Regions from separate parts of the Frankia sp. RB5 genome, predicted to be linked through region 3. Evidence: riboswitches for the same ligand, from Rfam matches in the RefSeq annotation. Region 3 holds a riboswitch; each other region holds the start of a gene.
What was found. A riboswitch is a leader RNA that binds a small molecule or an ion and turns the genes downstream of it on or off. The one in region 3 is predicted to bind cyclic di-AMP.
Positions count from the first base shown of each region.

Region 1: another riboswitch for cyclic di-AMP. It lies ahead of AC6EXY_RS10405 (C40 family peptidase); the one in region 3 lies ahead of AC6EXY_RS23750 (peptidoglycan-binding protein).
Region 2: another riboswitch for cyclic di-AMP. It lies ahead of AC6EXY_RS14530 (C40 family peptidase); the one in region 3 lies ahead of AC6EXY_RS23750 (peptidoglycan-binding protein).
Region 4: another riboswitch for cyclic di-AMP. It lies ahead of AC6EXY_RS11200 (transglycosylase family protein); the one in region 3 lies ahead of AC6EXY_RS23750 (peptidoglycan-binding protein).

Region 1 is NZ_JCBATA010000015.1:118,726-125,749, forward strand. It holds gene AC6EXY_RS10385 (hypothetical protein) at 1-678, opposite strand, end outside; gene AC6EXY_RS10390 (PLP-dependent cysteine synthase family protein) at 576-1,763, opposite strand; gene AC6EXY_RS10395 (hypothetical protein) at 1,978-2,406, opposite strand; gene AC6EXY_RS10400 (hypothetical protein) at 2,880-3,047, shown strand; gene AC6EXY_RS10405 (C40 family peptidase) at 3,318-4,280, opposite strand; cyclic di-AMP (ydaO/yuaA leader) riboswitch at 4,424-4,580, opposite strand; gene AC6EXY_RS10410 (M56 family metallopeptidase) at 4,813-5,739, opposite strand; gene AC6EXY_RS10415 (BlaI/MecI/CopY family transcriptional regulator) at 5,736-6,125, opposite strand; gene AC6EXY_RS10420 (C40 family peptidase) at 6,543-7,024, shown strand, end outside.
Region 2 is NZ_JCBATA010000023.1:58,732-65,755, forward strand. It holds gene AC6EXY_RS14520 (type 1 glutamine amidotransferase) at 1-204, shown strand, start outside; gene AC6EXY_RS14525 (alpha/beta hydrolase family protein) at 363-1,016, shown strand; gene AC6EXY_RS14530 (C40 family peptidase) at 1,701-2,801, opposite strand; cyclic di-AMP (ydaO/yuaA leader) riboswitch at 2,807-2,986, opposite strand; gene AC6EXY_RS14535 (hypothetical protein) at 3,477-3,860, opposite strand; gene corA (magnesium/cobalt transporter CorA) at 4,290-5,615, opposite strand; gene AC6EXY_RS14545 (PhzF family phenazine biosynthesis protein) at 5,804-6,517, shown strand; gene AC6EXY_RS14550 (hypothetical protein) at 6,566-6,943, opposite strand.
Region 3 is NZ_JCBATA010000051.1:48,611-55,634, reverse strand. It holds gene AC6EXY_RS23760 (amidohydrolase family protein) at 1-1,100, shown strand, start outside; gene AC6EXY_RS23755 (four-helix bundle copper-binding protein) at 1,385-1,741, shown strand; cyclic di-AMP (ydaO/yuaA leader) riboswitch at 2,162-2,313, shown strand; gene AC6EXY_RS23750 (peptidoglycan-binding protein) at 2,793-3,548, shown strand; gene AC6EXY_RS23745 (AfsR/SARP family transcriptional regulator) at 3,773-4,753, shown strand; gene AC6EXY_RS23740 (lasso RiPP family leader peptide-containing protein) at 4,844-5,032, shown strand; gene AC6EXY_RS23735 (asparagine synthase-related protein) at 5,048-6,910, shown strand; gene AC6EXY_RS23730 (lasso peptide biosynthesis PqqD family chaperone) at 6,940-7,024, shown strand, end outside.
Region 4 is NZ_JCBATA010000017.1:50,867-57,890, forward strand. It holds gene AC6EXY_RS11190 (DUF3151 domain-containing protein) at 1-258, opposite strand, end outside; gene AC6EXY_RS11195 (transglycosylase family protein) at 319-1,044, opposite strand; gene AC6EXY_RS11200 (transglycosylase family protein) at 1,725-2,405, opposite strand; cyclic di-AMP (ydaO/yuaA leader) riboswitch at 2,413-2,627, opposite strand; gene fbaA (class II fructose-bisphosphate aldolase) at 3,731-4,768, opposite strand; gene AC6EXY_RS11210 (DedA family protein) at 5,115-5,738, shown strand; gene AC6EXY_RS11215 (CAP domain-containing protein) at 6,045-6,956, shown strand.

The sequences.
Region 1 (7,024 bases), on a different contig from region 3:
ACGGTCCGCCTGTGCCAGCCTTGCATTACGAAGGTAGGCCGCGAGTTCCGGGGGCAGGAGTGCGTCCTCCTCGTCCGGAGTGAGGAGCTCGCCCAGCGGATGATCCAGCCGCTCCTCGTCGATCCAAAAGGTGTTGCGCAACTTCGGCCGATCGAAGTCGTGGCCGCGCCACTCGCGGCGCACCGTCAGGAGGCCGGCATCCGTCAGCTCCGTCGTGGCCCGGGTCCAGGTTGCCGCCGACAGGCCATAGCGGTTCTTGTCGTGTCCACTAATCCACGGCGGGTCGTCCTCGTCATACCCGCCCTGGAGATCCAGAAGGACGAGCAGGAGCGCCACACCTGTAGCAGACAGGGTGGTGATCCACTCCCATATCCAGAACCCGACTGGCAGGCTCACGTAGCGGTTGCCAAAGGCCGGTCCGCTCCGGTCGCGGTACCGGCCGCCGTCGCCAGCCGGGCTTAGGAGCGTCACGGTCGGCTTGCCATCGGAGTGGCGTTCCAGCTCGATGAGGCGCGCGGCCCGCAGCCAGTCCAGAGCATCGTTGATCCGACGGGTACCGGCCTTGTCTGGATCGCTCAGTCCCAGGGCCCTGGCCCACGACCAGGGGTGGACGCCGCAGATGTCGTACGGATCGCGGGTGGCAAGCAGGGCCAGGCACAGATAGAGCTTGAGCCGCACCTCGCCCTCGCGCACCGGGTCCACCGGTCAACAGCCCGTTCGGACGGATGCTCAAGATGGTCGGGATCTTGGGCGGGCACCACACCCAACAGTCCGTGTTCGGCACAGAATCCGTCGTCGTAGACGGTGCTCCAATATCGCTGTGGACCGTCGGGAAAGATTGCCACGATGCGGGTGTCGTTCGGTTCGCGCCGCGCCAACCAGGAGGCCACCAGGGCGACCGCTCCGACGCTCCATCCACCACTGGCGAATCGTGCTGCCGCCAGCCGCCGGCATGCCCACGCCGCCTCGCCGGGCGCCAACCAGTGGACCTCGCTGAACTCCTGATAGGCGACGTTACGCGGAAAGATACTGCTCCCAAGACCCCGCATGAGCCGCGGTCCGTCTGGCTGCCCGAAGATCGTTGAACTGATCGTGTCGACTCCCACGAGGCGCAGATCCGGAAACATCTCGCGCAACACGCGCGACACCCCGGCGCTGTGACCTCCCGTGCCGACGCTGCACACCAGCACGTCCACCCAGCCGACCTGCTGTGCCACCTCTCGTGCCAGTCCTTCATAGGCCGCCACGTTGTCCGGGTTGTGGTACTGGTCTGGGCAGTACGCGCCGGAATGCTCGCCGAGCAGTGCCTGGACCCGGTCCCGCCGGGCCTGCTGCCAGCCCCCGGTCGGATGAGGCCGGTCGACGATCTCTAGTCGAGTGCCGTAGGCGGTCAGCAGGCGGTGCATGAGCGGTTCCAGGCCCGGATCGGTCACCAGGATGATCGGGTGGCCGTAGACGATTCCTGCCAGGGCCAAGCCGAGCCCCAGCGTGCCGCTGGTCGACTCGACTACCGCGCGGCCAGGAGCGAGTTCACCGCGTTCTCGGGCACAAGCCACCATGTGCAGGGCAGGCCGGTCCTTAATACCACCCGGATTGTGGCCCTCCAAATTCGCCCAGAACCCGCCAGCGCTACCGAAACAGACGTCGGGAATCCAAAGAACTGGCGTGTCGCCGACCACGCTCGCTGGGGAGTCCGCCATCGGCGGCGTACCAAGCGACTGACCCGGGATCGGGGGGATACGTGCAACAACGGTTTTCCGCATAGCGGATATCCTTCACAAGTAAGACCATCGCGAGATGATGGAATACCGAACGCATTCGTCGGTCGCGGTCCACATTTTCGCGCCCCCGTCAGAGGGCTGCGACGAGGAGCCGGCGCGGGGTCGGCAGGCCACCTGCTCAACTTCGGCGGCGGCGACCACGCGGGTCACAGCACGGAGGGGCGATCAGACGTTCGCACTCAAAGCGAGGCGAGTATCAGGTCCGCAGCACACACAGCTGTGCCAGCTGGCACGGGAGGCGGTCAGGAGCAACCGTCTGGAGTCGGGCGCGGGGACGGCCTGAAACGAACAAGACCAGGGCGGACAGCAGGAAGGCGGCTGCAGTCAACGCGAACACCGAACCCACAGCGGGGATCAAACCCGTGGCGCCCAAGAGAACCAGATCGGCGATCCGGTCGGGGCAATGAAATCCGCCATCATGATGGCTCTCTGTGCCCACCGCGGATGAAGCATGATGGTGTTCTCCCACGCTCACGAGGCTGGCGCCGCCCAGCGCCTCAAAGCCGCGCTCCGAGTGCTCCGCAGACCCGCACAGCGACGCCGAGAGTAGCATGCTCGCGAGCGCCGCGAGCAGGACAAGAGCCGTGGCGGTTCGCCATCCCAGCATCCTGTCGCGACTGGCCATCACAGCGTAAGGCTATCTCACCGAGAGAGAACGGCTAGCACTGTCAGGCCACCGGGCCCGGCCTGACCGCAAAGGCCACAGTTGTCGCCGCCTCAGAAGAGGTAGTCTAGACGTGGATAGCCTCCCCGGAGCTCGTCCAATGCATGGAAAACGTAGGCACCTGTGCACCTTCGCCACCGGCGCCGATTACCAATATAACTACTTTTCCTGAAAGTGGTAGACAGGCCATCGATGCCACCGGAAAGGGACAGCCATCAGCGCGAGTCGGCGGACCTGCTGCGGGTGGCCGCCCGTCGCGCACAGCCTGCCCGGTAGGATGGTGAGCGGGCCGAATGGATAGTGGTCGTCTTGGCTGAAGTAGAGTTCGCTCAGCGGCCTTCCGCCGGTGCCAGCTGGGATGTCCGGCCGCGCCGCGCCTCCTCGAAACGATCACAGTCCGGGTCGGTGGCGAACACCTCCTGAGTCGGCCGCTGGTGCAGGTCGAAGCGGCCGGCTTTCAGCTCGAACGGCGCGAACGGTGCAAGCGCGGAATCGTCAAACGGCTGGTGGCCCGCAAGCCGCAGGCGGACCAGGCCAACCCGACGGCCGTGCCGACTACCGACCTCGACGCCGACGCCGACGCCGACGCCGACGCCGAATGATGCGGGAGGTGGATCAGTACCTGTCTGCCGATCGTGTGCGGCGTCAGCGCCCCCGATTCGGCGATCGGTGAGGAAGAAGAAGCGCCTCACGTCACGGTGCACGGGTGGGCCGTGGCACGGCCACCGCGATTCCCCCTCGACACGCTGCTGTGCAGCTTCTCGTGAGGATCACGCGGTGGCCGTCTCACGTCACCGACCGGCATTCCGGCGAGTTGTCAGACGATCACGATCATAAACAGGGCGGTGAACTCCACGCGGCGTCCGGCCGTGTTACTGGTGGACGCGGCCTACGGAGTAGGACGACGTCCAGATTTTCTCAAGTTTCACCACGTCGCCGGACTTCGGTGCCACCCACATCTTCCCTCCGCCCGCATAGATTCCTTCATGATAAATGCCGCCGGGTGCACCGAAGAAAATAAGATCCCCGGGCTGTTCGGATCCCTGGGCGATGCGGGTGGTCGCTGCGTACTGCTGATCGGTGGTGCGGGGAAGTGTCTTGCCAAGTTGCCGGTAGATGTACTGCACCAGACCGGAGCAGTCGAAGCTGCTGGGCCCGGTCGCACCCCACACGTATGGTTTACCGGCCTGCAGCGACGCCAGATAGACTGCCTTCTCCCCGATACTCGTCGCCCCGGTGACGGCTCCGGCAGATGCGGGCTCGGGCTCGGGCTGGGGCAGGGCAACCGAGGTTCGCGTTGCGCCTCCGGACGTACGCGTTGGTGAGGTCGACGCCGCGGCCGGCTGCGGTTCGGGGCGAACCCGGACGATCGCTGGTCCGTATGTCGCGGCCCCGAACGAGTCGTTCCCGGTGAACAGGGCCCTGACGGACGTGGTGGTCAGGACCCTCGCGGTATAGCCGGCGTAGCCGCGCCCATCTGTCCGGAGAATCTTGAACGTCGTCCATCCCGTCGGGAACTGTGCCTGCACGAGGATGTCCTGGTTGGCCACCGCCCTGCCGGTGCCGTCAGTCAGCCGGAATCCGACATCGATCGGCTCCTCGGCGCCGACCGTCATGTCGGCGACGACGGGGGCGACTGTGGCCGACGCGCGTACGGTCGTGGTGGACGGAGTGGCCTGGCGCGGCACCAGCGCCGCCGGGGCCGCGGGGATGGTGGTCCTGCTTCCCACCGCGGCGCCGAGTGCGCCCGCGGCGGCGATCCTCGTCTCCCCGGTTTCCGGATCACCAGAGGAGTCCCCGTGGGTACTGGCCAGGGCGATGCCTGAGATCGCCATGGTGCCCGTCGTGATCGCGGCGACCGTCGCCCGGGCCGAGGTCCGTGCGAGCAGCGAACGGGCAGACGCGGAGGCGCGGTGTCGTCCCCGCCCTGATCCTGCGGGTTGGTCTTCGGAGGAGTAGATCTCGGCCGAATACACATGAGCCCTTTCCCGGGCGCCTACGAGGTGAGCTGTCGGGTTCGGGCGGGGAGCCCGGCCAGCACATCAAGGCAGCTGGCTTCACCCCAAGGACGCCTGCCGAGGCAGGACGCCCGGAGGAACGTGGTTCCCCCGCTCCTGTCCCGGCCGCGCGTGGAGGGGGCACCGGACCGGGGACAGGACTCGGCGTGCGGTCCGATGCTGCTAGGCGGAGACAAACTACCACTACACGGCATAGTAGACAGAAGTAGGCCGGGGTCGACGGGCGGGAGGGGTGACCACCTCGTGCCGGGACGGCCAGCCGGCCCGCTCTCCCCAGGAGGGATCATCTCGCCACCAGACGGGCGCGGAGCGTCGACCCACCGAGCCTGGTTCGGAGACCGTCGGGATCTCAGAGGCAGTGGTAGCCGAGGTCGCTCAGGGCGGGCATGGTGACGGCCGCGAGTGGTGTGAGGAGCAGCGCGGCGATCAGCAGCGCCCGCGCCGCGACGGCGGGGCCGCCAAGCGGCTCCCGCGCGGTGAGCAGGCGCAGGACCCGTTGGCGGACCGCGGTGCTTCCCATGCCCAGGGCGGACACGGGTGGGGCGGCGAGACGCAGGACGGCGTGGGCGACGGTGTGCCGGGGGCAGTGGCGGGTCGCGCCGTCGTCGGCGGCGAGTTCGACGAGCCGCCGCAGCTCGCCGGGCATGTCCTCGAAGAGGGGGACGGGCCCGAACGCGCGGTCGAGGATCGCGGCGCCGGTCAGGATGAGGTGGTGCCGGCCGCGCAGATGGGTCCGCTCGTGGGCGATCACCGCGTGGAGCTCGCCGGGCGGCAGGGCGTGCAGCGCTCCCGCGGTCAGGACGACGGTGGCGTCCCTTCCCGGCAGGCAGAACGCGCTGGGTTGGGGGTGGTCGAGGACGAAGACGTCCAGCGCCGGGTGGAAGCGGCCGACGAGGCGGATCTCGCGGCGGTGGCGGCGCCGCACCCGGCGCTGCAGGACAGTGACGGCTACGATGGCGTACCCGAGCCGCAGCGCCACGCCGAGGACGCCGGCGGCGCCCACCGCCTGCGGCACTGTCCAGGTGGGTACGGGCAGCTGATGGTCCGCCCAGTCGCACCACTGCACCAGCAGGACAAGCAGATCACCGAGAGCGTGAACGGGCACGACCAGCAGGAGCGGCGCGAGGATCACGGTAGCGACGGCGGATGCCGCCGCGGCGAGCCACATGCTGATCGCCAGCCGGGGCGCGCGGGACGTCCACGAGGCCGCGGACAGCGGGCGCGGGAGTCCGACCGTGACGAGCAGGGCGTAGGCGATCAGCCCGGTGGAAATCACGCCGGCGGCGTCCTCTCACTGCCCGGCGTCCGCTGGCTCTCGTGCCACTGCACGGCGCCGCGCAACGTCTCGTACTCCGCCGGGTTCATGGTCTCGACGAAGTGCAGCAGCGCCAGGCCCCGGTCCTCGGCCCCCGAGAGCACCTCGCTCATCATCCGGGCCGTGTACGCGCTGCGGCTCAGCGCCGGCTGATAGAGATACGACCTCCCCGACCGCTCCCGGGTCAGCCAGCCCTTGCGGTACAGCCGGTCCATCACGGTCATCACCGTCGTGTAGGCCAGCGGCCGGTCGAGCAGCCCCCGGACGTCCCGCACGGCCACCGGCTCCCGGGCCGACCACACCCGATCCATGATCTCGGCCTCCAGATCACCGAGCTGTTCCACCACGCCCGTTCCTCTCCCGTCCGCACGTCCCATCCCACCCGCACGGCAGCGATCCGCTACGCCGACGCCCGAGCCCGCACCAGAAAGCGCAATCCGCATCGCCTGCACGACCGCCGCGCCAATGCGCTCTCAGTCTCTGGCACCTGGCGATACCGCCTCGGCGAGGGGCATCGACCGACCCCACAACCTCACGGCCGGCGCTCGGGGGGCGCTCGATGCGCCACCCGCCCCGAGACCGCCTCGTCCCGAGCCGCCCATTCTCACCCGATCTGCTACATGACATAGTAGCTAGGGCCAGATGGGGCGAAGGAAGGATTTTCAGTGGATCGAACCGCGAGGAGCGGCCATCCAGCGCAGGACAGCACACTTGCACGGGAACTCAGCCCTCTGCGTCAGGCCGGTCGGTTCAGTCGGCGGGGGATGCGGCTCACGCCAGCGCAGCGCCGGGCCGCCACCGTCGCGATGATGACCACCGGCGGATTCGCCGCCGCGTCCACCGGGTTCGCCCTGGCCACCTCCGACAACGTTCCGGCCGTGCCCACCATGCCGGTCACCACGGCTGACCTGGTCACCGGCTCGCGCCCACCCGCCCCGCATCTCCAGGCTGCGCCCCTCGCCGGCGCGATCGCGGATCTGACGCCGGCGTCCGGCTTCACCGCCTTGTCCATCACTCCCGATCACCCCGCGATCAACCCGAACGCACCCGTGATCTTCACCGTGCGCGTGGTCGCCGCGGACGGACGAACGCCGCTCGCCGGGGAGACGGTGCGGATCGCCGTGGTCGACGGCCCGAAGTGGACCACCACCGCCCGGCTGCGGACCAACGGCGCGGGTGAGGCATACATCTCCGCCCGGCTGCTGTCGACCACCACCCTCACCGCCGTGTTCGACGGCTCCGACGC
Region 2 (7,024 bases), on a different contig from region 3:
CACGGCGGCGCTCCCGGCACCGACGGCATCGTCGACGGCCGGGTGATCGGCACCTACCTGCACGGACCGGTGCTGGCGCAGAACCCGGCCCTCGCCGACCTGCTACTCGGCTTCGTCCACGGCAGTGCGCTGCGGCCGCTGGACGGCCCGCCGGAGACGGTGGCGCTACGCGAGGCCCGCCACCGCGCGCTGGTCACGCCCTGACGCCCTGACGCCCCATGCCCGCCCCTGCGACCCATGCCCTGACGCCGCACGCCCAGATGTCCCACGCCCTCGCCGCCGGCCCACGACGGGCCGGCCAGGGCGTCATCTGATCACGCGTTTGCGGCGTTTCCCGGCGGGCGGTGTGGTTCGGTTGGATCGTGGCATCGAATCCCCTTGCCGGCTGGTGGGGCAAGAACAAGCGAACCGTGTACATCGTCGCGGCGGTCATCGTCGTGCTGTATCTGTTCATCGGCAACAACGGTGGCACCAAGACCAAGCGGGTCACCATGCCGAAGGAGTACGGCTCGGCGGGGCGGGAGCTGCTCGTGCACGCACCAGGCCATCCGAAGAACCCGATCCCGCTCGTGCTGATCCTGCACGACGACAACGCGGCCGCGAAGAACCTTGACCATGACAGCGGCGCGGGCTCCGTGGCGAACAGCGAGGACTTCGCGGTCGCCTATCCGGAGGCGGTCGGTGGACTGTGGCGCATCGACGGGCCGGACAGCCCCGACGCCCAGTACATCCGGGACGTGGTCAGCTTCGTCGCCGACAGGAAGAGCAAGATCGACCTGAACCAGGTGTACATCTGGGGCGTCGGTGAAGGCGCCCGGCTCGCCCAGACGACCGTCTGCGGCGGCGCGAAGCCGGTCTTCGCGGCCGTCGGCGTCGTCGGGCAGTTCACCCAGGAGCCGCAGTCCCCCTGCCCCGCTCGGGCCCCGCAGGAGCGGGTGGCCGAGACGAAGTGGAACAAGAAGGTCAGCGAGGCGCTGTGGAAGGCGTCCGAACCGCACCGCCTGCCCACCGCCTGACGGCCCGCCAGCAGCCCGTCCAGGCCCGCGCCGTACGGATGTGGGCCGGGCGGGCCGAGCGGCTGGCCTGTGACACCTGGGTTCTGTGACCTGGGCGCACCTGTCACACCTGGGCGCACTGTCACACCTGGGCACACCGTGATGACGGAGAACGGGGTCCGTCGATGCCGCCGGGAGGGGGGTAGCGGCATCGACGGACCCGCGGCCGTGGCTCCCGAAGGCCCGCCGGCCTTCCGCTGCGGATGGGGGGGGAATCCGAGGGAAGGCCGGCGGGGTCGGGGGCCTTCCGGCCGGACGGACGTCAGATGGGGGGGAGATCTGACGTCCGTCCGGCCGGAAGGAGACGCGACTTCGGCCGGGGTCAGGCGCAGGCACGGTCAGGCAGGCACGGTCGGGCACGGCGAACTACGGGGACGGCGTGAGGCGCCCCGCGGGACCAGGCGGACCGTGATCAGGCGGGCGGTGTCAGGGCCCGGCCGATGCTCGTCCTGGGCGGTACTCGTCCGGGTCAGCGGCGATGGTGACCCACACGGCGAAGAAGCGACGCCTACATGGAGTGGCGGGCGTCAGAGCGCATGGCGGCGAGCGCCGAGGCGCCGAGCCGGCGGCACGGACTCTGTCTGGTGGTCGCGGCCGGAGGGGGGAGGCCGCGACCCGGGAGTCTGGGACGCCGGGGAACGGCTCCTAGAGGACTCGGCCGACGTAGTAGGAGGTCGTGTAGATCTTCTGGAGCTTCACGACGTCACCGGTGTGCGGCGCGACCCACATCTTGCCGTCGCCGGCGTAGATGCCGACGTGGTAGATGTTGCCGGGCGTGCCGAGGAAGATCAGGTCGCCGGGCTGCTTGTTGTACATCGAGACCCGGGTAGAGGCGGCGAACTGGGCGTCCGTCGTCCGCGGCACCGTCTTGCCGAGCTGCTTGTAGATGTACTGGACGAGGCCGGAGCAGTCGAAGGAGCTGGGCCCCTCGGCGCCGTAGACGTAGGGCTTGCCCGCCTGCAGCGAGGCCAGGTAGACGGCCTTCTCGCCGATGGAGCTGGTCGGCACCGGCACCGAGACGTTGACCTCGGGGGTGTCGACCCGCACGCCGGCGCTCCGCGAGACCGAGGCGGTCGGCTGCGGGGCCACCGTCAGCGTGGCGTCGTTGGACGAGCGGGCGGACTGCAGGGCGTCGGTGCCGTCGAAGATGGCGGTGACGCTCGTCGTGGTGAGCACCCGCGCCGTGTAGGAGGCGTAGCCGCGCGAGTCCGTCTGCAGGTGCTTGAAGGTGGCCCACCCGGTGGGGAGCTTCACCTGGACCTTGACGAGCTGGTTCGCGAGCGGCTCGTTCGTCGCCTGGTTGTACAGCGAGAACCCGACGTTGATCGCCTCGTTGGCGTCAACGGTCTGCTGGGGGGTGGTGCTCCGCAGACCAACCTGGATCTTGCCGGACAGCGGCGGCGCGTCGACGCCGTTCGTCATGCCCAGCGTCGCGCCGGAGGTGCCGCCATGGGCACTCACGGCCGCCGCGGCGATGCTGCCACCCAGGGCGGCGCGCGAACCGATCTGCGCGGCCAGGGTGACCGGAGCCGTGTTCGTCGACTCGTCCGAGGGGGCGGCGGCGTGAACGTCAGTGGCGCAGCCGGCCAGGGCCACCCCGGAGACCGCGACGGTCCCGGTGGTCATCGCGGCGAAGGCGCGAGCGCGGGCCCTGCTACGGGCGACCGGCGCGGTGGACGGGGCGCGGTGACGGCCGCGACCTGCGATCCGCGAATCTTCGTCGAGCTGCACGCTTTGCGCGGACAACGGTGTATTCCTTCCCGTACGCCTGCGAAGTGAGCTGTCGGGTTCGGGCTGGGCTTGCCCGGTCCGAGGGCGTGACCTTCACGCGCCTCGGACTTCACCCCTAGACCGGCGCCGCGGATCGGTGCCAGCCGGTGGAGGTGGGTCCCCCGCTCCTGCCCCATGTGACGACTCGGAGGGGACACCGGGGCCGGGGGCAGGATTCGGCGTTCGGCCCGGTGTTGTCGTGACGTCGGCGTGAGACTAGTCCACTTGGAGGGGGTGGGTAAACACTAGTCCTTCCCAACTACAGCCAGTGTGCGCTGATGTGCCCGCCGCGCGAAGCCCTCTCCCAGTCTGGCTACCGCTGTCCCGGATCGGCCCCCCATCCCGAAAAACCCTTCCTGTCCTGCGGTTCTGGCGGGCATTCGAGGGCCTGGGAGGGATGCGGAGAAGGGGGTGAACGAGAGTGCCACCCCGGTCGTGCGGCTTCGGGTTGAGTCGGTTCGAGAACAGAAAGTAATTGCTTGCCGCGGGCCCGCCGCAGCGTCTCGGGGCGTCCAGGACGCCGCCGGAGGCGGGTTCGGCGAAGGGCGGCCCGGCCCGAGGTCGCCGCGGATCGTGACGGAGGGATCGCCGAAAGGTGACGCGGGCGGGTGGATGGCTGCGGCGGCCCGGCAGGGCGCGGTGGCCCGGGAGTCAGCGCCCCCGCGCGCGCCGGCTGAGGAAGCCGGCGGCGTCGAGCACCTGAAGCTCGACGGCGAGCTCGTGGACCTCGCGGGGCAGCGACCGGTGGTGGCGCAGCGCGGTGACGGCGGCGCGGGCGCGGTCGGCCAGCTCGTCGAGTGCGTGCTGGCGCTGGCGCATGCGGGCCCGCTCCTCCTGGATGGTCCGCACGGTGTCCTCCTGCCAGCGCCGGGTCCGCACGAGGTGCTCGCTGGCGTCCTTGGCCTGCTGCTCGGCGTCCTCCAGCCGGCTCAGGAGCGTGTCGAGGTCCTCAAGGCGGCTCGCGAGCTCGGCGATGAGGTCGCCCCGGTCGGGGAGGGTGGCGGTCTCTCGCCGCTTGGGGTCAGACGAGGGCATGTACTCCCCTGGCGGGTGGGGGGATCGGTGGGGACCACACCGAGCGGCAGGCACGCGTCCCGGCTGCTCCGACACGGTTGGTTACGGTAGCTGACGAAGGTGGCCGGGTGTAACCCATCGTACGGATACGTCATGACTGTCGACTCATGGCAAGAAAGAGCTATGGGTCGGCTACCCGCGCCAGCGATTTTAGGGCTTATAGCACCCAACATGTTGTTTCTATGGACATTTGCCCGATCTCGCGCCACTCACACCCAACGAGCCGACGCGGCGGTGAATGCCGCCGGGCCGGCCGTCTCGCACCCGGTCCGGCGCACTGTCGGCAACCTATCACCGTGTGTGACAGATCGGCCGGTTGCCGCGGGTCGGGTGGGGCTGCCCGCGGCCCGCGACCGGACCCGCGCCGCCCGTGTGGGCGGCGAACACGTCCTACAGCCAGCCGTTGCGCTTGAACGCCCGATAGAGAAACAGGCAGGCCACGGCCATCAGCGTGAGAACGGCCGGATATCCCCAGGTCTGGCGCAGTTCCGGCATGTGCTCGAAGTTCATTCCGTAGATTCCTGCCAGGGCGGTGGGGACGGCGGCGATCGCCACCCAGGCGCTGATCCGGCGCATGTCCTCGTTCTGCGCGATGGTGAGCTGGGTCAGGGTGGCCTGCAGAACCGACGAGAGCAGCTCGTCGAAGTGCGAGATGCGCTCACTGACCTGTTCAAGGTGGTCGGCGACGTCCCGGAAGTACCGCCGCATGGCCACGTCGATCATGCGCGGGCTGTCCGAGGTGAGCGTGCGCAGCGGCCCGGCCAGCGGCTGGACGGCGTGCTTGAGCTCCAGCAGCTCCCGTTTCATCTGGTAGGCGGTTTCCGTGGACGGAGCGCGTTCGCGCCGGAACACTCCGGCCTCGATCTGGTCGATGTCGACCTGGATCTTTTCCACCGTGTCCACGTAGTCGTCCACGATGCTGTCGCAGATCGCGTGCAGCACCGCGGTGGGACCGTGCCGCAGCATCTCCGGGGCGGCCTCCAGCCGGCCCCGCAGCTTCGTCATCTCGCCATGCTGGCCGTGGCGCACCGTCACGACGAAGTCCTCACCGAGAAAGATCATGATCTCTCCGGTGGTGACGACCTCCGAGGTTCCGGTGACCTCCGTGTGGGCGACGTAGGTCGTCGTCTTGAGCACCATGAACAGGTGGTTCTCGTAGTACTCCAGCTTGGGCCGCTGCCCGCCGGTGACCGCGTCCTCCACGGCGAGCAGGTCCAGCCCATACTCCTCGGCGACCGCCACGAGCTGCTCGTAGGTCGGCTCGAACAGGCCGAGCCAGGCGAAGCCGTCGCGCTCCGTCCGGGCCAGGCGCAGCGCGTCGCGGTGGTCGACCTCCGTCGTCACCCGCTGCCCGTGGCTGTAGACGCCGCAGGCCATCACCCGGCCGTCCGGGGTCGCCGGGATCTCGACCCCCCGGGGCCGGCGGCGCTTGCGGCCGACCCGCACCAGCGACACCGCCGGCCGGCTCAGCGCGCCGGCCAGGCGGTGCGCGTTCGCCGAGGCGTGTTCCAGGGCGTCGAGGACGGGATGCTCCTCGCCCCGCCCGGGCCGCGGCGGACTCCCGCCCGGCGGACTCCCGCCCGGCTGGTCCGTGCCGGCCTGGTCCGTGCCGGCCTGGTCCGTGCCGGCCTGGTCCGTGCCGGGCGGGGCCGCGCGGTCACCGGGTGGCTCCGCCCGCGTCGTGTGCGTGTGCGTGTGCGTCGCGTCGTCTCGCACGCTCGCCTCTTTCCCTCGCTCTTTCCCCGCTGCCCGACCGGCCTGACCCGATCTGACCTGACCTGGGCCTAGCCTCATGGTGGCAAGGCGCTGGCCGGCATCGCGAGGTGATCCACGGCTCGCGATGTACCCGGATGCCCGCCGACTGTGCCAGCGTGGGCGGGGAACGCCGGCGACGGGAGGGTGAGATGACCGAGACAGAGGTTCGCAGGCTGCGGGTGTTCACGGACGAGACCGGCGCCGCGGGCAGTCTGCTCGTCGTGGTCCTCGACGCCGGCAAGCGGTTTCCCGAGCCTGATGAGCGGGAGCGGATCGCCCACGGTCTCGGCCTGCCGGCCACGGTGTTCGTGGACGATGCCGAGCAGGCGGAGCTCGCGGTCTACACGCCCGGCGGGGAACTGCCGACCGCCGGCGACGCCCTGGTCGGCGCTGCCTGGAAGCTCGGGCGCATCCTCGGTGGCCACCCGGCGGTGCTGCGCCCCACCGGCGGGGACGCGGCGAGCTGGCAGGACCAGGGCCGGGTCTGGGTTCGGGTGCCGCTGGCCACCGTGCCGCCCTGGAGACATCGCCAGCTCGCCGACGCGGCCGCGGTCGACGCTCTCACCCTGCCCCGCCCGGTCGGCGAGGATCTCGAGCAGGTCTGGGCCTGGCTGGACGAGCCGGCGGGCATCGTGCGGGCCCGGGCCTTCGGCTCGCGCCACGGGGTGGCCGAGGACGAGGCCTGCGGCTCGGCGACGATGCTGCTCGCCGTCACGCTCGGGCGGCGGCTGACGGTCCACCACGGCGCCGGCTCGATCGTGCTGGCGGCGCCCGGACCGGAGGGCTTCGCGGACGTCGGCGGCCTCGTCGTCGAGGACGAGCGCCTCGTCATCGACGACGTGGAGGGGTTCCTCGCCCACTGAATGGCCCGTCCCGCCGTGGAGACCGGCCCGCTGATGGGTCCCCGCGGGTCAGGTGGGAGACGCGGCGGGCGCGCGCAGCCTGCGGGTCCACGCCCCGGTCACGATCTCGCCGCGCGCGTCGATGATCGCCCAGTCGACGAGGTCGTCGCTGTGGATGCGCAGCGGCAGGCCCATCCGGATGTGGGCGAGTGACGGGTGTGTGCCGTCGGTGAGGCTGCGCCCGCGCAACAGGGCGGGGTGCGGCCAGCTGGACACCCGGGCCCAGGGCCACTCGACCCCGTCCGGCACCGTCACCTGGTGACGGACGATCAGACTGCCCAGAGGTGGCAGGTCGTGGCCGACGAACCGGCGGCGCGCCCCGGCGAGGCGCGAGCGAGCGGCGAATACTGCCTGGTCCCGGGCCATGGGGACGTTACTGGCAACCATGGGGGCAATCGTAGTCGAAACCTCTCTCACGGTAGACATCCCGGCGGACGTCTCGCACGGTTGGTCGGGATATCATCACTC
Region 3 (7,024 bases):
GCGCCGGCGCGCTGCGGGCCGCGGTGCACGCCGGTGTCACCGGCCTGCGCGACGCCGGCGGTGCCGACGCCGGCCTGCGTGACGCGCTGTTCGCCGGGGTCGTCCCGGGTCCCCGCCTCACGGTCTGCGTCGTGCCGCTCAGTCGGACCGGGCGCCACGGCGACGGCGCGCTCCTCGGCCCCGGCCTGGAATCCGCGCAGGAGGTGCTCGGGCCGGAGTACCCGGGGCGCCCGGCGCACACCGTCACCGCGGCCGGCGACCTGCCCACCGCGGTGCGTGGGGTCCTGCGCGCCGGCGCCGACTGGGTGCTGATCCATGCCAGCGGCGGCGTGCTGTCGGCACCGCCGGTGCGCGGCGGGTCCGCGCCTGACCTGCCTTTCACCCGGGCCCAGCTGACCGAGGCCGTCGCCGAGGCGGCCCGCTACCGCAGGCCGGTGATGATGCACGCGCTCGGTGATCGGGCGGTGGAGACGGCGGCCGCCGCGGGCGCCCGGTCGATCGAGCACGGGATCGGCCTGGGGGAGCGGGCCGGCGCGGCGATGGCCGCGCGGGGCGTGACCCTGGTGCCCACCCTGAGCGCCTACCTCGACCTCGCCGCGCTCGCCGGCACCGGCGTGCTACCCGGCTGGGCGGTCGAACGAGCCGAGGCCACCGCCGCCGCGCTGGCCGAGACCATCGCCGTCGCCCGCGCGGCGGGTGTGTCCATCGCGCTGGGCAGCGACGCCCGGCACCACAGCCGCCACGGCGGCAACCTCGCCGAGATCACCCATCTGCGCCGCGCCGGCCTGACCCCACCCGAGGCCCTGCTCGCCGCGACCGCGAACGGAGCACGACTGTGCGGCGTCGGCGACCGGCTCGGACGCATCGAGACCGGCTATGTCCTCGACGCGATCCTGCTGGACGAGGATCCGGCCGACCTGGAGTTGTTCACCAGGCCGGATGCCGTGCGCGGCGTCTTCGTGGGCGGCCGGGCGGTGCTGGCACATCCGCGGCTGCCCGCCGAGCTCGTTCCGCCCGGCTCGCCCGTCTGGTCCGCGGCGCCCGCCGCGGGCGCGCGAACGCCGGCCGCCGGGCAGACCAGCCATCGGACCTCACCCTGACCCGTACGCCATCGGTGGGAACAGTCCCGACCTGTCGCCGGTATCCAGAACCCGAAACTCGGGAGGTGATTCCCTCCAGGATTCCGGAATGCATTGCGGGAGGTCGGAGGGTGATGTTTTCGGGCGTCTTCGAGGAGTCGGGCGGCGGGCTCCGGAGGGCGGCCGAGATGCGCGTCTGTTCGTCGGAGCTATTGTCGGAGGGGCCCCGGTCGGGTCGGTGTCGTTGCCCGTCGGGGCCTCGAGGTGGCGTCAAGGACGCCGTCCACCGACCGGAGGTGTTTGCTGTGCAGCACGCCGAAACCATCACCGAAAAGATGCGCAGGGCAATCGAGGAGTGCATGTCCTGCTCGGCATTGTGTGAGGAGACCATCTCCTACTGTATGGACATGCCGGGCAGCATGATGAGCGCCGACGACATGCGGCTGATGATGGACTGCGCGGCGGTCACCCGGACCTGCGCGGACATGATGTGCCGCATGTCGCCCTTCCACGGGGGCATGTGCGCGATGTGCGTGCGGGTGTGCGGCGCCTGCGCCGAGATGTGCGAGCGGATGCCGCGCGACGCCCAGCTCGCCCGCCTCGCCCGCGCCTGCCGGTCCTGCCTGGACAGCTGCGCGGCGATGGCCGGCGCGGCGGCCTGACACCGGTCAGGCAGCAGGCCGGCGCCTCCGGGATGCCGCGCTGAGGCCGGCACCCGGTCCCTGCGGTTCGCCCCGGCGCGTGACGCCGGGGCGAACCCGTCGCCCGAGCCGAACGCGACCGCCCTGGCGCGTGCGGTGACTGTGCGATCGCTTCCGCCGCTCACTCCGATCTGGTCCGCGTTGACGTCCAGGTCCGCCCAGGTCGGGCACGAGTCGGACATGAGCGGTGATGTGCGTCGTACACGATGCTTCGGGTGATGTCTGAGAGTTGCGACATTGCAGCGAAATGCACGCAGCGTCATGGGTGTGTCCGTGGTTTCGCACGGAACAAGTACTTGTAACTACCCAGGGTAGTTCGCTACGGTTGCCGGGCACACGTTGCTCCGGGCTGACGCCGAGTTCTGCCCCCGGCCCGGGGTCCCTCCGAGACAGCTGGGGCAGAAGCGGGGGAACCAGGTTCCGCCGGGCGGTCCCGTCACGATCGCCCTTGGGGTTAAGTCGTCTGCACGCAGGCGACCGGGCTTCCCGGCCCGCACCCGACAGCTAACCTCGCAGGCGTACGGGAAGGACTCCACGTTGCCTGTGCCTCGGGAACTCCTCCGGCCGGCCGGCCCGGCCAAGCGGGTCGCCAGATCGGTCGGCGCCTTCTACGGTCCGCGACGGGCCTGGTGGGAGCTGCCCACGTCCTGACGGGGCGACGGGTGGTGGTCGCCGATCGCTCGCCGCCGTCCCATCGTTCTCGCACGGTTTTCGCGGCCTGCCCTAGGTCCTGCCGTGCCGTTCTCGTCGCCGCGCGCCGCCGCTGAGGCGGTGGCCCGGTGAACTGGTCATTCCTCCTGACCTGATCGCCGTTCATGCCGGGGCGTGATCCCTGACCGTGTCCGACCGCGCCGCTCGGTATCGACTGCTTTCCTCATGCACCTGAACAGGGCTCACCGACATTAATTAGTCCGTGCTGCCCCTAAATTTCCGTGCTCATTTTTGGCCGCATCTTCGACGGCCATTGAACTCCCGTATCTGCGCTTGCCGACACCGAAAGAGATGTCAAAGAATGGCTAAGGGAAAGCATCGTAAGCGCGCGGCGCGGCGCCGGGGCGCCACCATTGCCGCGGCCGGCGTGCTCGGCGCGGGCGTCAGCATGCTCGCCACGGCGGGTCCCGCGAGCGCTGCCACCGGCGCGGTGTCCGACGTGACGATCGCCCAGGTGGCCGCGAACGCCGGCCTGTCCGGATGCAGCGGGGTGCCGCTGTCGACCTGGGTGGCCGTGGCCCTCGCCGAGTCCGGTGGGAACACCTTCGCGCACGCCACCGCGGGCGAGGACTCCCGCGGCCTCTGGCAGATCAACATGCGGGCGCACGCCGGCTGGGTGGGCTCACGCAACCTCTACGACCCGGCCACCAACGCCTGGGCGGCCAAGCAGGTCTGCTCCAGTCAGGGCGTCCGCGCCTGGAGCACCTGGACCAACGGCATGTACACCCGCTTCACCGCGCGCGGTCAGGCGGCCGCGAGCGCGGTGGGCGGCGGCGCGGCCATCCGCACCATCTCCTACACAGCCGCGCCGGTCGCCGCGCCGGTCGCCGCGCCGGTCGCGAAGGCCGCCGGCTACCCGTCGCTGGTCAGCGGGCTGGGCTATCGCGACGACGTCCGGCGCATCCAGCAGAAGCTCGCGGACCTCGGTTACCCGATCCAGGTCGACGGGCAGTTCGGCTACCAGACGAACCACATGGTGAGGGACTACCAGCTCAAGCATGGGCTGCTGGTGGACGGTGTGGTCGGGCCGCAGACCAGCGCGAGCCTCGGGCTTTAGCGCCAGGCCGACGGCGGTGCGTGTCACGGCGCCGCCCGTGGGTGTTCCCGACCCATGGGCGGCGCCGTCGCGTGTCCGACGCATGGCAGGACTACCCGCGCGCCGCCCGGGGTATTCCCTGCACCGGCCCACCTGGGCCGCCGGTCCCCGCAGGCAGACGAGTACGGGGTCCGCCCGGGAAAGATTCTCCGTCTGCTGAGGATCTCCGACCGACAAGGATCATCATGGTCGACGAGCGCGCGACCGTGCCGGATCTGGCCATCCGGTGCGGACCTCGGGTTCCCGGCATGTCCGTCGTGGAGCCCTCGTCGTGGGGCGGCTCCGCCACCCGCTGGCGCGGGCCCGGCGCGCTGTTCGCCGTGCTGGGGCCGCTGGAGGTCTGGCGTCCGTCAGGGGACCAGGTGCGCATCGACCAACGCAAGAAGAGGGCGCTGCTGCTGACGCTGCTGCTGCACGCGGACCGCTGGACGTCCATCGAGGAGATGCGGCTGGCGCTGTGGCAGGACTCGCCGCCGCGCTCGGCGCTCGGGAACATCAAGACCTACCTCTCGGAGCTGCGCCACACGCTGCCCCCACCGCCCGGCGCCCCCGCGGACCGTCGGCACGTGGCGGCAGTCGGCCCTGGTTCGGGGGTGCTGTTCCGGCCGGTGGGACCGGGACGAATCGAGAGCCGGCCCGGCCACTACCGCCTGATCGTCCAGCCCGACGAGATCGACCTCGTCCGGTTCGAGCAGGATGTCGAGCGAGGCCGCGCCGCGGTCCGGGACGGATCGCCGCGCCGCGCGGTGGGCCTGTTCGAACGAGCCCTCGGCTGGTGGCGGGGCGACGCGTTCGACGAGCTGCCCGCCGAGGTGGCCGGAACCGAAAGCCTGCGCCTGGAGGAATCCCGGTGGGCGGTGCACGAGGACCTCATCGACGCGCGGCTCGCGCTCGGCGAGTTCGACGAGGTGCTGCCCGTGCTGCGCGCGTTCACCCTCGAGTTCCCGACCCGCGAGCGGCTGTGGGCGCAGCTGCTCGTCGCGCTGGAGCGCAGCGGCCGCCGGGCCGAGGCGCTCAGCGAGTACCGCACCCTCCATCGACGCCTCGTGGCGGACTTCGGCATCGAGCCCGGCGTCGCGCTGCGCCGCGTCCACCAGCATGTGCTGGAGGCGGAACCGGACTGTCCCGGAGCCCGCTCCGGACCCGCGGACGCGCACAGCCGGTGAACCCACGCTGAACCCACGCCGGGTATCAACTCCGCGCATCGGGTCGTCCCCTGCCCCGGCCGACGGACCCACCCGAGGAGGGACGAACCCATGATGGCGATGTACGAGCCGCCGCGGCTGGCGCAGGCAGGCCGATTCTCCGACGTGACCCGCGGTCGCTGGGGCTGGGGCCATGACTACTTCCACCGTCGGTTCGGCTGGGGCGGGCCTGGCTACGGTGGCGTTGTCGGCGGCGGCCCCGGTGATGGTGGATTCGTCGCCGGCGGATTCATCGTCTGACCGGCCGAGCCCGCGGTGACCACGGCGATCTCCGCCCGGCATGCCACGGCCGAGCGATCGGCGCGCCTGCCCCGCCCCAGCTGCTGGTTCGTCGTCCTGGCCGACCGGGATCCGGTGGTGGTGCCGGCTGGCGTGCGGCGTGTCCTGCGCCATCCCTCCGGCCGGCCCTGGCTGGTGGGCGACTGGCCCGACGACGCCATGGTCGTCGCGGCGGCGGGACGTTCGCGCCTGGCCCTCGTCGGGTGCGCCACCGCCAGCCCGAGTCATCTGCTGCGCCTGCTGGTCGCCGCCCGCACCGTGCACGACCTGGACGTCGCGCGCGAGGTCGCGGGTGACTACCACCTGGTGGCCGTGATCGACGGGCAGCGGCGAATCCAGGGCAGCGCGACCGGCACCCGAAGGATCTTCTCGGTGCGGATCGGCGGCCAGTCGGTGGCGGCCGACCGCGCCGACGTGCTCGCCGAGCTCGCCGGCGCCCGGCTGGACCTGACCGCGCTGGCCCTGTCGCTGCTGGACCCGTCGCCGCCGTACCCGCTGGACGAGGTGATGCCCTGGTCGTCGGCCGAGGCGCTGCCGCCCGACCACTACCTGGCCGTGCGCCGCGACGAGCGGGCCGAGGCGGTGCGCTGGTGGCGGGCCCCGGCCGCGGCGCGGTCGATGGCCGAGGGCGCGCCGATCCTGCGGGCCGCGCTCGCCGAGGCGGTGGCCGCTCGGGTCGCGGGCGCGCACACCGTCAGCGCCGACCTGTCGGGCGGGCTGGACTCGACCGCCGTGTGCGCGCTGGCCGCCAGAGGCCCGGCGGAGATCGTCGCGTTCACGGGCCTCGCCCACGATCCCGGGGACGACGACGCACAGTGGGCCGCCCTGGCCGCCGCCGCGATGCCCGGCGTCGCGCGGGAGATCCTGCCCTCGGCCGCTCTTCCCCTCGTCTTCGACGGCATCGCCGCCGTCCACGAATCGCTGGACCGGCCCTCCATCGCGCTGGTCGACCGGGCGAAGCTGCGTGCCGGCCTGGAGCGGCTCGCCCTCTACACCCCGCGCGTCCACCTGACCGGGTTCGGTGGCGACGAGATCGCCGGGGGATCGCCGAACTACCTGCCGGGTCTCGCCCGCCGCAGGCCCTGGACCGCGGTGCGGCACCTGCGCGGCCACCGCGCCCAGCAGGGATGGCCGCTCGCCGCGACCGCACGCGGCATGCGGGCGCGCGGCTATCAGGACTGCCTGCGCGGCATGGCGCGCACCATCGCCGCCGCCCGGCGCGGAGAGCTGGACGGCCGTCGGCGCGCACCCCTTCTGACCGCGCTGGACTGGACGCCGCCGCCCGTCGTCCCCGGCTGGCTGACCGACACCGCCCTGGAACTGCTCGCGGACGCCTTCGCGGACGCGGCCCGCCGCGCCGTCCCGCTGGCACCCACGCGCTGCGCGCACGCGGACCTGTTCGCCATCCGCGCCGCAGCGGGGACGTTCCGGGCCCTCGACCAGATCGCGGACCAGCTGGGTCCGCCCCTGGCCGCGCCGCTGCTCGACGACCGGGTCGTGCGCGCCGCGCTCGCCGTACGACCGGAGGAGCGATGCTCGCCGTGGGAGTACAAGCCGCTACTCAAGGAGGCCATGCGCCAGGTCGTCCCGGCCGAGTGCCTGCGCCGGCGGACCAAGGCCGACGCGTCGGCGGAGGAGGATCGCGGGCTGCGCACGAACCGGGATGTGCTCGTGCGGTTGTGCGACGACTCGCCGCTGGCCGAGCTGGGCCTGGTGGAACCGGACGTGCTCAGACAGGCGTGTCGGCGGGGTCCCGTCCCCGATCACCGGGCGCAGGCCCTGCAACCGACGGTCGCGACCGACGCGTGGCTGCGCGCACTGCGCCGCCGCCGCGGCTGACCGAACGGCCATGAACACCGGGAGGGATCATGGTGGCATTGCGATCGGACGTCATGCGCGCGCCGACGGAGTACGGAGCCGTACTCCTGCACACGGGCAACGGTCAGTACTGGA
Region 4 (7,024 bases), on a different contig from region 3:
GGCCCGGCGCAGCGCGTCGAGCCCGCGGTGATAGCCCGTGCGCGCGTACGCGTAGGCCTCGACGGGACGGTCCGCTTCCAGCGCCTGCTCGGCGAGCGCGGCCCAGGGTGCGCTCAGCGCCGGCGCCGCCGCGGCGACGCTCACCGGCGCCTCGCCCGCCGCGAGCGCGCCGGTGGCCGTGGCGTCCGAGGGCAGCAGCGTCGGGGGTGGCCCGGAGAACAGGTTGCGGCCCTGGCCAGGCTCGGACGACGTCGTCATGGGGTCATCCTGCCGCATGGGCGGTGACGGGCCGCATCGGGGGCGTCCCGTGCGGTGCCGTCAGGAGCGGACGCTGGCGTTCCAGAGGCTCTGGCCCACGGCGCCGGGCTGGCCGTCGTCGACCCGGGTCAGGTACCCGTAGAGCGCGGCGATGCCCTGCGACTGCGGGCCGAACTTGCCGTCGACGGTGAGCACGAAGCCCTTGTTGCGCATCGCGGCCTGCCAGACGAACGCGTCCGGGCGGACGTCGTCGCCGTACTGGGCGGACAGGACGGTGCCCTTGTAGGAGTTGTCGCCCATCTCCTGGCGGGCGCGATCCAGCGTCATCGGCGGCTCGGCCGGAGTGATGGCCTGCTCGATGACGTCGCCGCCCGAGCCGACGGAGGCCGGACCATTGTTGACGAGGCCCATCTTGCGAGAACAGGACGGCCAGGGCGACCAGCCTCGGGAGTTGTACAGCTTGGCGGCGGCCGCGTCCTGGGTGGCCGGCGCTGCCTGGTGCGGGAGGCCGGAGTAGCCGAGCCCGTGCCATGTCTGGGAGTCGAACTGGTAGGCACCGTAGAACCCGTTGCCGGTGTTGATGGAGTAGTTGCCGCCGGACTCACACTGTCGGAGCTTCGAGAAGTCATCCGCGGTGGCGGCCCCGGCGGGGGCCGCGGCGACCGTGCTGACCGCGAGCCCGCTGCCGACGATGGCCGTCACCGCACCGGTGGTGCGCAGAATGCGGCTCGCGGCCGAAGGAGCCTGCGGAGCCCGGTGTCTGCCTCCACGCCGACCTGACGGCATGCCAGTCCAATCCCGTTCGCCTGCGGGGTGAGCTGTCGGGTGCGGGCTGGGATGGCCCGGCCGGACCGGCCGCGGGTCTTCGGTGGCGGGATAACGATCTCCCCATCGAAAACGCTGGGTCGAGCCGACTTAACCCCGAGGACGTCCGAGGACGTCCGGATGGTGGGTCCCCCACTCCTGCCCTCTGCGGTGCGTTCTCGTGCGAGCCGCCTGGCCGGTGGGCAGGACTCGGCGTCCGTCCGGGCAGCCTCGCCGGGATGGCGAGTGATCGGCACTCTAGCGATACCGGCGCAGGGCACGCAAACCGGGGTGGTTCGGAGTAACCAGATGGGACGCGCAAACTGCGGGGCCCGGGGGTGCCGCCCCGCCGGGCGGCGCGGGTGTGCCCGGCGGCGCCGGCGGGCACGGGGTGGAGCGGGAGTGGCGCGGGTGCCGGCGTCGGGCAGGTGACGCCGGCCCGACCGGCCCGTTTCTCCACATGGCGCTGCGCTGCGCCGGGCGGCGGCGTGGGCCGGTCGGTTCGAGCGGAAGTGCCCCCCTGCCCGGTGCACCGGGTGGGGAACGTCGGTCCGGGGCCAGGACGCGCGTCCCCGCGTCGGCGGCCGGGTGGACCTGATGGATGGGGTGCCGCCCGGCGGCGCGCCGACCGGTCGAACGGGCGCGCTCGCGTGGCGTGGGACTCAGCCGAAGGTGGCGTGCCAGGTCGCCGGGCCGACGATGCCGTCGACGTGAAGACCCTTGGCGGTCTGCAGGGCGCGGGCGGCGGCGGCGGAACGTGGGCCGTAGTGGCCGTCCACGGCGATCGGATAGCCCAGCTGGCTCATCCGGGTCTGCCAGGCGCTCACGTCGGCGCGGTTCTGGCGGACCAGCGCGGTGGTGAGGTTGCGGGTGAAGTTCGGGCTGGTCGCCGCCGCGGGGGCCACGGTGAGCCCGCTGCGCTGCGCCGAGCGGGAGGCCTGCGCCGCGCCGCCCGAGGACGATCCACCCGCGAGCTGGTCGGCGCCCATGCCACGGCCGCAGACCGGCCACTGCCCGAAGCCGGAGCGCTGGGCGAGGCGCAGCGCGGCCTCGTCCTGGACGGCCGGCGCCGCCTGGTGCGGCAGCCCGGAGTAGCCCAGGCTGCGCCAGGTGCCGGCCGAGAACTGGTAGGCACCGTAGTAGCTGTTTCCGGTGTTCGTCGTGTAGTCACCGCCGGACTCGCACTGCCGCAAACCTGCCCAGGTGGTGGCGGCCTCCGCCGGCTGGCTGACGACGATGGAGCCGCCTACCGCCGCCGCGAGGACCGGAGCCACCATGAGGGCCCTCGTCCGGAGGCGGGTTCCGGCGCTCCATTGTCGGCCACTGGTACGTGCGTCGGACATGTGTTTGTGGTCCTTCCCCACGCCTGCGAGGTGAGCTGTCGGATTCGGGCTGGGAACTGCCCGGCCATGCCAGGGATTTCCTGGGGACGTGTGGTCGCACCGAATCACGGTCCGGTGCCCGTCGCTCACGGCTTCACCCCGAGAGCATCGAATCCTTTCGATGCTCGGAGATGGTTCCCCCGTTCCTGCCGCCTGTGGGTGAGAAATCGTCGACCGGGGGCAGGATTCGGCGTGCCGCCCGACGAATGCCGCACGTTGTTGAGCGGCACGGCGAAGACCATAACCACGCCGCCCGGCGAGTCGCCAAGCATTGAATAGGGCGCGTGAAAAAGAGCACAGTCGGCGCGCCTGCTTGAGGGGGCCATGGTGCGGCTGGTATCGCGCGTGCGCGCCCGCTCATCAACCTGGCGGCATGGCGGAGAGTGGCATTTGTACGCGCCTGATCACCCTGCTTGCCGATGGGTTATGACAAGCGGAGCGTGGTGAAGCGCACTGAATGCGTGACATGGAGGTGCTGGTGCTTGCTGGGGTCCGCGACGGCTTCTGGGAGAGATGACCCGTTACGTCGCTTCGTCCCGTTCAGCCTACCTGTGTGAGAAAAGCAACGGAAATCGGGTCGCTACTTACATTGGTGTCGTTTGGCGACCCCCTGTGTCCAGCTGAGTGCACACAGTGGCATCGGGCGCAGGAGGTGCGGGGATAGGACCAGATGCCCTCCTTGGGAGTCCGATGGTCCTGTGGGCGGAACGTCTGGGACGTGACGGTTGATCTGCAGGAAACGTGCTGGTCATGAGCGTGAACCGCCATCGGACCCGGAGTGGACCACTCGGCGAGAAACAGTGGTCCCCCAGTCGCGGCGTGCGGCTGGGGGACCGAGAGGGGCGCGCATCATATGGGACGCCGGCAGGTTCCGGGGCGTGGCGAACGGGGTCCGATGTCCGTTACGTGTGGGCTGACCGGGTGCGGGACGGGCGTCCCGCCGGGAGAACCCGGGCGGGCCCCGAATCGGCGCAGGGAACGCGAGAAGCGGTCCGTGCGCCCATCGGCGGCCGGCGTGTGGGGGTGGCCCGGCGAAATGCTCGTCCCGCGTCAGGCCGACCTGGCCTGACGCGGTCGGATCGGTCCGGACGGTGAACCCGGTGGCCTCCCGGCGGGGGACGGCCGGCCGGGCGGCCGACGGTCCTCCTCCGGGTCGTGACGGTTCCGATGGTTCATGTCCGGCGAGTGCCAGGGAGCGCGTGGCGTCGGAGTCTTCCCGCGCCCGCGCCTCCCGTCCCGGTGGTGTGTCTTCCGGGGACTGTGCCTTCCGGTGTCTTCCGGTGCCTCTAGGCCTTGCCGAGTGCGCGCCCGGCCGAGCGGAGGTCCTCGCAGGCCTGCGCCACGCGGTCCGCCATGCCCTTTTCAGCGAGCTTTCCGTAGGTGCGCGGGTCGTACGCCTTCTTCACGCCGACCTCGCCGTCCACCTTGAGAACACCGTCGTAGTTCCTGAAGGTGTGGTCCACGATGGGGCGAGTAAATGCGTACTGGGTGTCGGTGTCCACGTTCATCTTGACGACGCCGTAGTCCAGTGTTTCCCGGATCTCGCTGAGGTCCGAGCCGCTGCCGCCGTGGAAGACGAGGTCGAACGGCTTCGCCCCGGCCGGCAGGCCGAGCTTCTGGGCGACGTGCTCCTGGCCGTCGCGCAGAATCGTCGGCCGGAGTTTCACGTTGCCCGGCTTGTAGACGCCGTGCACGTTGCCGAACGTGGCGGCCAGCAGGTAGCGGCCCTTGTCCCCGGAGCCGAGGACCTCGGCCGTCCGCCACATGTCACCGGGCGTGGTGTAGAGCTTCTCGTCGATCGCGCCGACGACGCCGTCCTCCTCGCCGCCGACGACACCGATCTCGACCTCGAGGACGATGCGCGCGGCGGTCGCGTCGGCGAGCAGCTCCTCGGCGATCTTGAGGTTCTCCTCGAGCTCCACCGCGGAGCCGTCCCACATGTGCGACTGGAACAGCGGGTCGCGGCCGGCGGCGACGCGATCCTTCGAGATGGCGATCAGCGGCCGGATGTAGGTGTCGAGCTTGTCGGCCGGGCAGTGGTCGGTGTGCAGGGCGATGTTGACCGGGTAGGCCTTCGCCACGTGGTGGGCGAACTCGGCCAGCGCCTCGGCACCGAGCACCATGTTCTTCACCGTGGAACCGGACAGGTACTCGGCACCGCCGGTGGACACCTGCACGATGCCGTCGCTGCCCGCCTCGGCGAATCCCCGCAGGGCGGCGTTCAGGGTCTGCGACGACGTGACGTTGATCGCGGGATAGGCGAAGGACTCCGACTTCGCCCGGTCGAGCATTTCGGCGTAGATCTCTGGCGTGGCGATGGGCATCGTGGGGCTCCTTGTCGAAGCTGTCGGGGCGCCGATCAGCCATGTACGGCGGCGCAGTACAACCCGATCGGGCCGAAGCCCGCCGTCGGACTGTTGGTGGGCGAAGGGTATGACGGCCGGCGTCGTTCGGGTGCTCGGATGCGGCGGACGTCGCCGGGCAATCTGCCGGCACCGCGCCGAGCCGCCGGTCACGGACCCATGACCCGGCGGGGTGGCCCGCGGGGAGCATGCCGGGGATGGCCCGTCGTGGCCGGCCCGGCTCCGGCGGGGCGTGGTCCGTGACCGCGTCGCGGCGCGGCGGTGATCCCCGCACGGACGGATCGCCCGGCACACTGGAGGGGTGGATGTGGCCAGCCTGTCCGGGACGACCCTCTACGCCGTACTGTTCGCGGTGATCTTCATCGAGAGCGGGGTCCTGGTCGGCTTCTGGCTGCCCGGGGACACGATCCTGTTCGCCGCCGGCCTGGTCGCGGCGGACGGTGACGCCGGCGTCTCCATCTACGTCCTGTGCGTCGGGGTCGCCATCGCCGCGAGCCTCGGTGCGATGGCGGGCTACTACACCGGGGTTCGGCTGGGCCGGCCCTACCTGGAGCGGCGGCATGCCTCCGCCCTGGCCCGCACGGAGCAGTTCTACGGGCGGTACGGCTCGGTCACCCTCATCGTCGCGCGCTTCGTGCCCTGGGCGCGTACCTTCGCCCCGGTACTCGCCGGAGCGGTGGCGATGCCGTGGTACCGCTTCCTCGCCGCGGTCGTGTCCGGTGCGCTGGTCTGGGGTACCGGCCTGATCCTGCTGGGCTACCTGGCGTCGGCGATCCCCGGGCTGCGTGACGCCGCCGGCTGGCTCGCCGCGGTGGTGGTGGTCGTCTCCGTCGTGGCCGGAGTGGGCGGTGAGCTGCTGCGCCGCCATCGCTCCCGGCACGAGGCCGGAGATCCCGGTACTGACGGGACGGCCGTCGGCGAGGGCGGATAGGCCCGGGCGAGGCCGGTCCGGTGAGCGCGAGGCCGGTCCGGCGGGGCGGTGGTGGGTAAGAGGGGCGCTTCCGGGCGTCGGCCGTGACCCGGTCGCCGGGCCGCTGGGCGTCGTCCCCGCGTGTCTCCCGCCGTCGGTCCGGTGAGTGGACGGCCCGATCGGGGGGTCCCCGGGTAGCCTGCACCGCGTGATCATACGATCGCATCAGGCGAGAACGTTATGGTGGCTGGCCATTTTGGGCTACCACTGACTAGCCTGGTCGGATCCAGCACTTAGGTCGGGGGGGCCGACCAGGCGAAGGATCCCATGTATCTCACGCGTAACCGGCGCCAGATCTCCCCGCGCCGGGCCGTGCCCGTTCCCGTCCATCCGGCGGGTGCCCTGCTCCTCCCGGTAGCGATCGCGGCCCTGCTGTTCGGCGCGGCCGGCTGCAAGGCGAACCCGGTCGGCGCCGGCACGGCCGGTGCGCCCGGCGCCACCACCCCGGGCACCCCGGGCACCGCGGCGTCGCCAGCCGCGAGCACCGGCCAGACGCCGGCGCAGCCGATGTCGGCACCCCTCGGCACGACGCCGACGCCGTCCTCGGTTCCGGCGACCACGACGCCGGTGACCCCGGCGTCGTCGGCCCCGAGCGGTCCGGCGAGCACACCCGGCGCGACGCCCTCGCGCCCGTCGCCGCGACCCGTCTGGACCCTGCCGCCGATCACCATCCCGGCCCCGGCGGGCGGCCTCACCCCGAGCGCGGCCCCACCCGCGCCCACCACGGCCCCGCCCGCCACCGTTGCGGCCCCGCCGGCCACTGTGCCGGCCCCGCCCGCCACCGGGCAGAGCGCGTTCGCCACCGCGGTGGTCGCGGCGACGAACCAGCAGCGACGGGCGGCCGGCTGCGGCGACCTGACCGTCGACGCGGTGCTCACCAGCGTGGCGCAGGCGCACAGCGCGGACATGGCCACGGCCAACTACTTCAGCCACAACAGCCAGGACGGCCGCACCCCGTTCGACCGGATCACGGCGGCGGGCTTCTCGTTCTCCGTCGCCGCGGAGAACATCGCCGCCGGCCAGCGGGACCCGGCCGCCGTGATGCAGGCGTGGATGAACAGCCCCGGACACCGCGCGAACATCCTCAACTGTGCCCTGACCCGCATCGGTGTCGGCGTCGCGAACGGCGGCACCTACGGCGTCTACTGGACCCAGGATTTCGGGACGCCCCGCCGATGACGGCACGGTGAGAAGGTGCCCCGGATCGGTGACGGTCGCCTGATCCCCGAGTGACGATCCGGTGACGG